DNA from 3 places in the Yersinia kristensenii genome. Region 2 is predicted to be linked to each of the others. Evidence: predicted binding sites of a transcription regulator. Region 2 holds the regulator's gene; each other region holds the start of a gene.

Region 1 (4,294 bases), 1.1 Mb from region 2:
ATCCGATTTACGGTGAAGTCAACATTGACCAACTTGCACATATGCCACAAGAAATGCTGCTATCACCCCATGTCCATGCAACCAAGGAAGCGATTGAAGCTATCAGCCAGGCGGATGTTATTTTAATCGGCCCGGGCAGTTTTTTGACTAGCCTGATGCCACTGTTATTGCTCGATGATCTCACTCAAGCTCTACGGCGTAGCTCGGCCAGTATGATTTATATTGGCAACCTAGGGCGCGAGCTAAGTATCGCCGCCGCGGAGCTGTCATTGCACGAAAAACTGGCAATAATGGAAAGTAAGATTGGCAGAAAAATCATTGATGCCGCTATTGTCAGCCCGCGTATTGATATCAGCGGAGTTACGGACAGAATCATTGTACAGCAGCCCTTGGAAGCCAAAGATATCCCCTATCGCCATGACAGGGAGCTACTGCGCCTGGCGCTGGAAACCACCTTACAGCAATTGGGTGGCGTAAGTTCTGTGTCAGTGGGCTAGCCCAGTGAGTTACGAAATTTTTCTTCTAAAGCCGCAGTATCATTCATGTGGATGTATAGCTCTTCCACTTTAGTACGCGCCCACGGAGTTCGCCGCAAAAATTTCAAACTAGATTTAATGCTCGGATCGCTGATGAAACAGTTGATCCGAATGCGGTGTGCCAACTCTTCCCAGCCATAGTGCTCGACCAATTTGGTCAACAATTGTTCAAGGGTAATGCCGTGTAACGGATCTTTTGATACATGGTCGTTCATCATTTTCCCTTTTTATTTATCTATTAACCCTAAATTTAGCGGCACACCTTACGAGGAATCGAGGTATGCCGCAAGCTATTAAGATATGGCGATAAACTGCTGGCGCAGCTGATGTACCTGATCGCGTAATTCTGCCGCCTGTTCGAACTCCAGATTTTGCGCGTGAGTGTACATTTTCGCTTCCAACTCCCGGATTTTTTGATCAAGCGCTTTCGGTGCCAGAGATTGATAATCATGGGTATCAACCACTTTACCGCCCCGCCCTTTCCCTTTGCCACGCAGTGAAGGTTGGCCCAATTGCAGAATATCGCCGACTTTCTTGTTGAGCCCCTGTGGAATAATGCCACGCTCTTCATTGTAAGTTTGCTGCTTAGCCCGACGCCGCTGCGTTTCGCCAATGGCTTTTTCCATCGAGGCTGTAATTCTGTCGCCATAAAGAATAGCTTTACCATTGAGGTTACGTGCTGCACGGCCAATGGTCTGGATTAAGGAGCGCTCAGAGCGCAGGAAACCTTCTTTATCCGCATCAAGGATAGCGACGAGAGAAACCTCCGGCATATCCAGCCCTTCTCGCAGTAAGTTGATCCCCACCAGCACATCAAACTCGCCCAGCCGCAAATCGCGGATAATCTCTACGCGCTCAACGGTATCAATATCCGAATGCAAGTAACGTACCCGCGCACCATGTTCTACCAGATACTCAGTTAAATCTTCAGCCATCCGCTTAGTCAGCGTGGTCACCAGTACCCGCTCATTAATCGCGGCGCGGATGCGGATCTCTGACAGCAAATCATCCACCTGTGTTGCCACAGGGCGCACCTCAATCAATGGGTCGAGCAAGCCAGTTGGGCGCACCACCTGCTCAATAATATCGCCACCGGATTTCTCCAGTTCATATTTGCCTGGTGTAGCCGAAACATAAATGGTCTGGGGCGCCAGAGCTTCGAATTCTTCAAAACGCATAGGGCGGTTATCCAGCGCCGATGGCAGTCGGAAGCCATATTCCACCAATGTTTCTTTACGCGAACGGTCACCTTTGTACATCCCACCGATTTGCGGGATAGTGACGTGAGATTCATCAACAATCAGCAAACCATCCGCCGGTAAGTAATCGAAGAGTGTTGGCGGCGCTTCACCCGGCCCACGGCCAGAAAGATAGCGAGAATAGTTTTCAATGCCGGAGCAATAGCCCAGCTCATTCATCATTTCCAAGTCAAACTGAGTTCGCTGCGTAATACGCTGTTCTTCAACCAATTTGTTGTTGGCTAATAGCACCTGACGCCGCTCAGCCAGCTCAACTTTGATGTCTTCCATTGCCTGTAAAATTCGCTCCCTCGGGGTCACATAGTGCGTTTTAGGATAAACAGTAAAACGGGGAACTTCGTGCTGTAACTGGCCAGTGAGTGGATCAAAGATGGATAAGCGCTCGACTTCCTCATCAAATAACTCAACCCGCACAGCCCATTCATCAGATTCCGCCGGGAAGATGTCGATAACCTCACCACGTACCCGGAAAGTACCGCGTTGAAATACCTGATCATTGCGACTGTATTGCAACTCTGACAAACGCCGTAAAATTGCGCGCTGATCAATTATCATGCCCTTGGTTAAATGCAGCATCATTTTCAGGTATAAATCAGGGTCACCCAAACCATAAATGGCAGAGACCGAGGCCACCACCACGACATCACGCCGCTCCAGCAGGGCCTTAGTCGCCGATAGCCGCATTTGCTCGATATGCTCGTTTACCGAGGCATCTTTCTCAATAAAGGTATCAGAGCTTGGGACATAGGCTTCAGGCTGATAATAGTCATAGTAAGAGACGAAATATTCTACTGCGTTATCGGGGAAAAACTCTTTCATCTCGCCATAAAGCTGTGCCGCCAAGGTTTTGTTGGGCGCTAGCACCATCGTGGGTCGATTCAAATCAGCAATAACATTGGCAACCGTAAAGGTTTTACCCGAGCCCGTCACCCCTAACAGCGTTTGGTGGGCCAGACCATTTTCCAGCCCCTCCTCCAGTTTACGGATGGCCTCAGGCTGGTCACCTGCTGGCTTAAACTCAGAATGTAGTTTGAATAATTTACTCATGAATTTGTTACCCGCCGGAGAAATACACACTGTCAGGAGGCTAATTATGAAAGCCCCATAGATTTTTGCCACTGCTATGATACTGGATATAAAACCAGCTTCAAGCAGCAAAATGCCGAAATATCTCTCAATGCGAGAACCTTTGCATTATTTCAGTGACATGCTACTAACATTTGCACCCTCAACGTATTCTTATCCCCAGCCGTTAACATAAATATATTACTGATAGTTAATTGATTAAAGATCATCCATATATACAAGCCATATTTTTTGAATGCTTGATTTTAGTTAACACATTGAAATAAAAGTATTTTATTAAAAAGTCGAGAATCCGGACAACACGAGCGGAAGCCGCGCCCGCTCTCGTCTGCCTTTAGTTTTCTATGGCTAATGCACAAGGTTATCCACAGGAATGGTGGATAACTCATTCAACCCCATGAGGGCCGCGTGTTGGCGAAAAGCAAAGCTTAGCGATGTAATAGTGACAAACTGGCTTTTTTAGTGTTTTTTTTACATTTTTATTTCACCGCATATTTCAATTAATGCTAACAAATCTATTTGCTAATTCTATAATCTCAACATTCCAGGTGTACCAACTCAACACTCACCGGCGTGACTATATCGTTTGCACCATGTTCTACTTGATAGCACTGCTTAAGTGCAAAAAATGCCGGTTCCTCTCCTATCCCCCCGCAGTTTGAGCTATTTGTGTGTATTCTCGCGCACCAAAACCATTTACAGCCCATTAACATACCTATTTTGGCTCGGTTCGCCACAACTTGGCCCAAGAGTTGCTTGATCTTGGTAGATAGTGACTTGCAACCCCTCATCAGAAAGGTGGTTTTTTATGCTGTGCTGCCGCTATCCAGTATTCAGATTTGCTGGTTAATCCTTCACTAGCCGTTACAGAACACCGGGATACCTGTGAACAACTGAGACTGACTAAGGAGAAGCACTGATGCTAAGTTTAACCGCTGTAAATCAATACTATGGGCAGAATCATATCCTTTGGGATATCAATCTGGAGATTCCACGCGGTCAATGTACTTGTCTGATTGGCCGTAACGGCGTCGGGAAAACCACATTAATTAATTGCATCATGGGCCATCTGCCCATTAAAAGTGGCACCATGATCTGGCAGCCTAACCATGAACCACCACAGAATTTGCTACAGCAGCCAGTCGAGGGGCGGACAGCACTGGGCATCGGCTATGTTCCTCAAGGACAACAGATATTTTCCCAAATGAGTGTTGAGGAAAATATGTTGATAGCCGTATTGGCGGGCCGCCATAAATCGCGCCATATTCCGAGCTGGGTGTTTGAGTTGTTTCCCCAGTTATATGACAAACGCCGTCTGCGGGGTGGCGAACTCAGCCGCCATCAGCAGCAACAATTGGCCATTGCCCGCGCACTGGTAGCCGAGCCGGAACTGCTTATCCTTGATGAGCCGGG
Region 2 (4,294 bases):
TCGGCGGCTATTTCTTCCATCAGCGTAATGGCATTTTGCTGCGCTTTCTCGTGAGAGATTTTCTTGGTGCGAGCTTCATCCGCGACAGCTTTTTCAATGGCTTTGGAGGTTAACAGTTTTTTGAACAAATCTTGACGGGCCGGTAGGCTCGGGCCCACAGCAGCCAAACGCTGACGCGAGAAATGCATCCGCGCTACACGCGCCAATTTATGGGCGATGGTTTTATCCGTACCATGCTCACTGGCCATTCGGCGCAGTGATACCGTGGTGGAAAAACGCACAAAGCTATCGCGGCCCAGCCACAAAACAGCAAAGAATTTCTCCACGCCGTTTAGCACACGCAGATGTGGCGTACCATGGCCTTCACGCCCCGGAGAGCGGCCAAACATCACCGAAACCGGCAGCATTTGGATATCCAGCTCCGGATTATTGCGATGCAGATCCAGATAATCGTGGAATAGCTTGACCGATTCCTGTTTCGGGGCGTAATAGCGAAACACCCGCGGGCCGTTATCGATAAAGACATGACTGGGAAGTTGCACGCCATCGATTTCCAATGGAATCAATGGGTCGGGCAGATCCTGCGCCTGACATTGCGCTCGCAAAGTCAGCAAATCAGCCTTAGAATTGTAAGGTAAAACGTACAGAATAGGACGAGATGGGTCTAACCCTAACTCAGTCACAGGATCTGCCGGAATAACCTTGCTTTTTACCAACAGTTTAAGTGGTAAATTCAACAACTTATAATATATTTTACGCCAACCTGACATAACTACATGAAGCCTCTTGTTAGCAATTCGTCGCAAGGATACCAGAAAGTGGTTTTGAGATCTGTGGTGATGAGACAACAGAAAGCGGCAAAAATCATCATTAACTTAAGATAAAGGCAATAAAATATGGCGAATCAATCAACAGGATTAACCCGAATCTATAAAGCAGCGGGTTATTCTGTTAAAGGCTTAGCCGCAGCCTGGAAAAATGAAGCCGCATTTCGTCAAGAAGCGGTGGCTGCCATACTCGCTATCATACTGGCCTTCTGGCTAGATGTAGATGCTATAACACGGATTTTATTGATTGGCAGTGTTGTTTTAGTGATTATTATCGAAATCATTAATAGCGCCATAGAAGCCGTGGTGGACCGTATAGGCAGTGAGTTTCACGCACTGTCAGGCCGGGCTAAGGATATGGGCTCTGCCGCCGTGTCTCTGGCCATTTTGTTGGCACTATTTATATGGATAACCGTGCTTTGGCAACATGTCGGTTAATCATGGCGCTAACAACGCTGTTGATGTAAACAGTGATTAATCCCTGTTTTTATTCACTCTTTGGTTCCCAATACCCGCTTACCTGTATATACTCACAGCAAGACTGTATAAACAAACAGGGGGCGGAATGAAAGCACTTACTACCAGACAGCAAGAGGTTTATGACCTGGTGCGCGACCACCTAGCGCAAACAGGTATGCCACCGACCCGTGCCGAAATTGCGCAGCGTCTGGGGTTTCGCTCTCCTAACGCCGCTGAAGAGCATTTAAAAGCACTGGCCCGTAAGGGCGTTATCGAGATAGTCTCCGGCGCTTCCCGTGGTATCCGTCTATTGATGGAAGAAGAAGATGGTCTGCCACTGATTGGCCGGGTTGCCGCAGGTGAGCCGCTGTTAGCCCAACAACACATCGAAGGGCATTACAAAGTTGATCCTTCCATGTTTAAGCCGAGTGCGGATTTTTTACTGCGGGTTAATGGGATGTCGATGAGAGATATCGGTATTCTGGATGGTGACTTATTGGCGGTACATAAAACTCAGGATGTGCGTAATGGGCAAGTGGTCGTTGCGCGCATTGATGATGAAGTGACGGTAAAACGCTTGAAAAAACAAGGTAATATCGTACAACTTCTACCAGAAAACAGTGAGTTCCAGCCGATTGTTGTCGATCTGCGTGAGCAAAACTTTACTATTGAAGGATTGGCCGTTGGTGTCATCCGCAATGGCGACTGGATCTGATTTTAACCTTTATTTATATACCCTTCAGTGAGAAGGGTATATAAAGCATTTAATCCCTCTAATATTTAATTCAAGCTAGTTTGAGAACATTCCGATAATAACTTATTACTTGCTGTTTTAACTGAATATTACGATTTTTTGTTTTCTATTTTTTACTGTAATGATAGTGATTAATATTAATCTGACTTTAATTATTGGTATCCTCTGCTATAGTTATTCATACGGTAAGCGAAGCAACAACGTTTAATTTAAATTATGACTAAGAATAACTAATTTAAGTTAAAGTTGTTTTGAGTAATAACATCTATTTACCGTGCTAAATTAAATAAACTGACTAATCCTAAGGTAACGGAGATATTATGAATAAAGATCAAGCCGACGGTAACTGGAAGCAGTTTAAAGGTAAAGTGAAAGAGAAATGGGGCAAGCTGACTGATGATGACCTCACCGTCATTGAAGGTAAGCGTGACCAGTTGGTGGGTAAAATCCAGGAGAAATACGGCTATCAGAAAGAGCAAGCCGAGAAAGAAGTTAAAGCCTGGGAAGACCACAGTAAGTATCGCTGGTAACAGCCTTAAATGGATTTAAACTGATATTGATATAAATTTATCGGGTCTCTCATTTTACAGGATACACATTATTAAATGGCACTTTCTATTAATTGGATATTAGTTTTCATTACATTGAAGAGTGTTCTTATTTAATTAGGCTATTCTGTCACTCCTATATTTATATCGATATGGGCACAAGGATGTGTCTTGTTTTTTATTTTATTATTTTCACCGGTAATATATGTGATGAATTGCATCCATTATATTGGGTTTAGGTGATAAAGGTTATTATAAATGAGTTCCCTTCGATACTGCCGCTTTTCTAGCGACAGTTTGATTTTATCAGCAAAGGTTATTTCTTTTTCGTCACAATAGAATGGTCGTGGTCACAATGTTCATGGCTTTCACAAGCTTCAACCTCTCCACATTCTGCACATAAACCATGCGCTTCAACCACACTATGACGCAGGGTAAAACCCGACTGTTTTGCTAACAGTGCCAAGGCTTCTTCGATGCCGACGGTGGTGCGTTCTGTCACAATCTTGCAGCGATCACAGATAAAAAGCGCAGAAGTATGAGTTGGTTCTTCAAAATGATGACACAACACATAGCTGTTCGCTGATTCTACGCGGTGAATAAACCCTTGTTCCAGCAAGAAATCCAAAGCGCGATAAACCGTGGGTGGTTTTGCTTGTGGTTCAGAAATACGCAGCAGATCTAACAGGTCATAAGCGCTGATTGCGCCGGGTTGTTGTGCCATTAATCGTAATACTTCAAGACGTTGCGGTGTCAGCCGGACGTTACGTTGTTGACACAGACTTTCCGCCTGGGCAAGCAGCTTTTCCTGATTGATAGGGTTCATCATATACATCCCGCAGCATTCGAATGGTGTCGATTTTATCATATTTACTGATAATCGCCGATAGATGAAAAAACGAGAGGCTACGGAGTGTCACAATTTTGGCAAGTCGCAGCAGTTAGTGGCAGATTTTCACTCTTTGAGCCACAACACTCACTCAGGCGGCTATCGTAAAGTTCTATGGTATAATCCCTGATTCCTTCCCATTGTTTAGTTTGCTCAATGAGTCATATCAATGGGTAATTGATGCAATCATAACCGATGAAACCACAGTAAATGCACGAAGCTCAGACTTTTTCCAGCACCCAGGCAGACAAGCCACGTTACCCTCTGCAGCGTTTTTCCGTCGCGCCGATGCTCGACTGGACAGATCGCCATTGCCGTTATTTCCATCGTTTGTTAACTAAACAGACTTTGTTGTACACCGAAATGGTGACCACCGGTGCCATTATCCACGGCAAAGGGGATTATCTGGCTTACAGTGAGCAAGATCATCCTGTGGCATTACAATTGGGTGGCAGTGATCCACAGGCATTAGCGCATTGTGCCAAACTGGCTGAACAGCGTGGATATAATGAAATAAATCTCAATGTCGGTTGCCCTTCTGATCGGGTACAAAATGGCCGTTTTGGGGCTTGCCTGATGGCGGAGGCCAATCTGGTCGCTGATTGCATTAAAGCTATGCGCGATGTGGTTTCTATTCCGGTTACGGTAAAAACCCGCATTGGTATTGATGAGTTGGATAGCTATGAGTTCTTGTGTGAATTCGTGCAAACCGTCGCAGGCCGTGGTGAGTGTGATATTTTCACTATTCATGCTCGTAAAGCCTGGCTTTCAGGGCTCAGCCCGAAAGAAAATCGCGAAGTACCACCACTGGATTATG
Region 3 (4,294 bases), 2.1 Mb from region 2:
TGGTCATCAAGGCCAGTACGCCGTAAGGGGTCAATTTCATCACCAGACGCACCAACTTCATCACCCAAGCTTGCAGCGTATCGATAGCTACTAACACACGTTGGCCTTTCTCTACATCATCTTTCAGTAATTGCAGGGAAGCTATTCCCAGGAAAGTGGCAAAGATAACCACACTGATGATTGAGGTTGGGCTAGCACCGGTCAAATCGGCAAACGGGTTTTTCGGGATAAAGGAGAGAATCAACTGAGGGATTGTCAGATCAGTCACTTTACCAAGGTAATTGCTTTCGATAGCACTCAAACGCGCTGATTCTTGTGTACCTTGCACCAGACCATCAGCCGTTAAGCCAAATAGATTGGTCACCAGCACACCGACCAGAGCTGCGATTAATGTAGTGAATAGCAATGTACCTATGGTCAATACACTGATTTTACCCAATGAAGAGGCATTATGAAGTTTGGCAACCGCACTTAAGATTGAGGCGAATACCAGTGGCATAACAATCATCTGCAGTAATTGCACATAGCCATTACCCACGATATTAAACCAAGTGATCGACTCTTTCAGTACCGGATTATCTGAGCCATAGGCCCATTGTAGCCCGAGACCAAATAGTACACCCAACCCCAGACCGGCCAAGACTTTCTTGGACAGACTCCATTGTTTATGCCGGGTTTGTGCCAACAGTAATAGCAGTGCTACAAATAACAGCACGTTAATCACAAGCGGTAGGTTCATCCCCAAATCTCCAAATTATTATTTTAAATACTGGCCACATATTCTATTTCTATTTTTATCTAGAATAGAGCCACGCACAGACAACTGCGCAAATTAGTCGCGTATGTTAGCAGTTACTTAGGAGACTCACTTATACTCAAAAAGAATGTTATATAAAATTCTTGCATTATTTGTATGTAATTAGCACAAATTGGTTATTATTTAACCGTTAAAGTGTGATCAAAATCTAAAATTCTTCAATTGCTCCATATAGGATTGCAGAGGAATCGTTGTGTCAGTTTGCCAATAGACAGAAAAACAAACTAATAGAACACATAATACGCGCTCTAATTGATTACCTTTTTGTGGCCGTAATATAGGAATAGAAAAACGCCAACGGCATGGCCATAAGAGCGGGACACCGGCAGGTGTAATCATATCGGCCAATAGATGACTGAAATAGCCAATAATCATTGCGTGAAATGCATCCGCGGGAATAATCCAGTCGCGAGAAATATCCATTTGAAAAAGCGCGATACCACCGAGCACCGCCAACAGGCTATGAGTAAACCCGCGATGGCCAAATGCACGAGCAATAGGTGTGGATATCCACTTTAATCTCTGACCAAGGATTGATTTGGGGTGATCAATGTCTGGCAGCAGGGAAGTTAGCAGGGTGCCAGGAATAATATGCCACCAATCGCCATGTGCCAGTTCAGGCGTGAGGCCGACTTTCTTGGCAAAAATAACGCAGGCGACAGAAAAAATAAGGTGTCCTTCCCCTGTCATACTTGAATTCCGAATCTGTAGCTGTTGATTTATCCAGTATATGAGATTTTTAATGACATGAATAGCCGTTACGCTGTAACTAAATGTCTCATTTTACGTGGACTAAGGAAGTGTCATTTAACATGAGGTTCAATCATGTGAATATCGGGTTTTGGGATGAATTAACGGAATCAGGTAGGGGGGCAATTTTGCTACAACCGTTCCCACACAGGGATGGGCCTAAAAAAGGGGAAAAGCAACGGGTAGTCAGCTTTTCCCCAAAGTCATGCGGGTGGGGCATAATTAACAAATAATGATGAGGGTACTAATAACTACAGATCTATTCACAATTACAGATTTATTAACAGCTACAGATTTATTAATATCGACAGGTCATTTTAGCCGGTCGAAATTAGAAAGTGTACTGCACACCAACACGGTAACGTGTTTGGCGCTCATCAGTTGATTTGCTGCCAGGGACGTTACCGATAGCCACGTAAGGCTTCCAGCTTTTATCCCATTTGTAGGCAATTTTCACATCATGAGCCCATTCGTATTTTTCTTTATTGGCCAGAATTTCGTCTTCAGATTTTTTGTAGTTCAGCTCGTATTCAGCTGAATAATCTTTCAAGAAATTATAAGCAAATAACATGGTGAACTCATGGCCTTTCTCAGTTTTTTTAGTCTGAGCAGGTTGGTTACGTTTGTAATATGGGCGGTAACGTAGTGATGTTGAAAAATCATCAGTGAAGGACACTTTACCGCGCAAATATGGACGGTAATTATTGGAGTCTGAGGTTGAATCTAATGAGAAACCTGGCTCAACTTGGAAAGTTTTGTTGATTTTGTAAACATAGCTAGCAACGACTTCGGTGCCATTACTCACTTGTTCATTGAATGGTTTATTTGGAGTGGTGTCAGAGCTGTGCTGGCCCCATTTCCCTTCTAAAGACAAACCAAAGCCATTAGCAAAGCGGTTGGAAATCAGCAAACGATCTTTATGATCAGATTTACTGGTGTCCTTCATTTCGTGTCGGTAGTCAATTGTTGTTGCAACAGAACTAAAGCTGATTACAGATGCCACTGCCAGAGTCAGTAGTTTAAATTTCATTTTTATATAATCCCAGGGGTTATGGTTATTTAAATCAAAATCAATTAACAATTCTATAAAAAATCAACATACGACTAAAAAACAAGCTCACAAACAAAGAAACGACGTTTCATTTATTGTGAATATACATTCTATTTATATTAATAATTATTTTTGTGATCCATGTCTGTGTTGGCAATTAATTTTCTAAACAGATATTAAATTGTGATGCCGATCTAATTGGCTATTTATTTTGTTTAAAACAAAAGAACCCTGCCAAATTAATGGCAGGGTTTAATAGTTACTTAAGTTAAATTTAGTCTGATTTATTAACGCATGGCGCGTTTCAGAATACGGTCACCTTGTTTATTAAAATATTCCGCGGTTTCTTGTACAGTCTTCTGACCATAATCTATATATTGGATGGCATCACCGAATAGTGAAACAATCTGTGGGTCATCAAAGTATGGTGAAGTTGTCATTTTATGTGGCAATTCCAATGCCATATTTAAACCGGCAACAGAAGGATCTTCATCTTTAATCACGCCGGTAGCGCGTAGTTGGGTCACTGCGGCCGCACTTAATGGGACGCCACGCTCCAGACCTAATGCCTCAATCCCTTCTTTGCTGTTCAATAAGAAGTTGATTAGCATAGCACTTTCTTGTGGATACTTAGTTGATTTACCAATTGAAAGCATTTGTGCTGGTTTAAAGAATAAGCCGGCATCTTTTGCTCCTGGCAACATCGGATAGGGGCCAAGCACCAATTTAGCGGGTTTGGTCAGGTTATCCGAATACTTAGTTATAGTGGAGTTCCACATATAAGTACCCGCCCATTCACCATTAATCCATGGCTTCATTTCATACATATTACTCTTACCGAATGAAGCATAGTATTTAGTGGATGGCATAACATGATTATCGACCATGGTTTTATACATAGTAAAGAATTCGACCCACTGTTCTGGTGTATAGGCAAATTTCTTATTAGCTTCATCAATGGTCGGAATGTTGTATTTTTGCGTCATATATGAGCGGATTAACGCTAAAGTATCCTGATGCTCTAATACCACTGGATAATATTGGTCACCCAGTTTTTCTTTGAATACTTTACCTGCCGCAAGTAACTCATCCCAAGTTTTAGGATATTCTAAGCCAGCTTTAGCCCAGGTCGCATCATTGAAATAGAAAATACGCGCAGTCACTGAAATTGGAATACCATTCAACTTGCCATTAACGGTGGTTTGTTGCAGTTCTTTCGGATCAAATTGCGATAAATCTAATTGTTCTTTTACGCTAAACAAATTATAGAATCCGGTACCGTCTTTAGAGAAGATAGGCAACCAGTTCCAGTTAGTTTGCATAACATCGGGTTCAGTTCCACCGGCAATCTGCGTGGTCAGACGAGATAAATGACCATCCCAACCGGTGTATTCTGCTTTAACATTAATATTCGGATGTTGTTTGTGGAATTCTTCTAATGCTTTCAAGGTAACTTGGTGGCGGCCATTACCACCCCACCATGACATGCGTAAATTAACCTCGTCCTGTGCTGCAAAGGCTTGATGTGATAATAGTGCCAGAGTGGATGCTATCAGCGTGTGTAGGATCGCTTTTTTCATTGGGTACTGCTCCTGTTAAAGAGAGATATTTTTTTCTGTTTTTGCATCAAAGATATGGCATTTATCCATATCAAACTGGAAGTACACGGTGCGATG

The links. Region 2 encodes LexA, which represses DNA repair genes until DNA is damaged. Its sites were predicted from a motif close to TNCTGTATGTACATACAGNA; they were not measured.
Region 1: uvrB (excinuclease ABC subunit UvrB) is a predicted target of LexA. The motif match lies at 2,923-2,942, and genes of this name have one in related genera.
Region 3: DX162_RS17465 (metal-dependent hydrolase) is a predicted target of LexA. The motif match lies at 1,527-1,546, and genes of this name have one in related genera.

Annotation. Positions count from the first base shown of each region.
Region 1 covers NZ_UHIY01000001.1:2,801,960-2,806,253, reverse strand. The annotation lists gene yvcK (uridine diphosphate-N-acetylglucosamine-binding protein YvcK) at 1-497, shown strand, start outside; gene DX162_RS12790 (VF530 family protein) at 494-751, opposite strand; gene uvrB (excinuclease ABC subunit UvrB) at 830-2,842, opposite strand; gene DX162_RS12775 (ABC transporter ATP-binding protein) at 3,801-4,294, shown strand, end outside.
Region 2 covers NZ_UHIY01000001.1:1,694,462-1,698,755, forward strand. The annotation lists gene plsB (glycerol-3-phosphate 1-O-acyltransferase PlsB) at 1-770, opposite strand, end outside; gene DX162_RS07790 (diacylglycerol kinase) at 897-1,265, shown strand; gene lexA (transcriptional repressor LexA) at 1,393-2,001, shown strand; gene DX162_RS07800 (CsbD family protein) at 2,361-2,570, shown strand; gene zur (zinc uptake transcriptional repressor Zur) at 2,905-3,414, opposite strand; gene dusA (tRNA dihydrouridine(20/20a) synthase DusA) at 3,688-4,294, shown strand, end outside.
Region 3 covers NZ_UHIY01000001.1:3,804,408-3,808,701, reverse strand. The annotation lists gene DX162_RS17470 (L-cystine transporter) at 1-739, opposite strand, end outside; gene DX162_RS17465 (metal-dependent hydrolase) at 959-1,507, opposite strand; gene DX162_RS17460 (oligogalacturonate-specific porin KdgM family protein) at 1,899-2,597, opposite strand; gene DX162_RS17455 (ABC transporter substrate-binding protein) at 2,906-4,198, opposite strand; gene DX162_RS17450 (ABC transporter ATP-binding protein) at 4,214-4,294, opposite strand, start outside.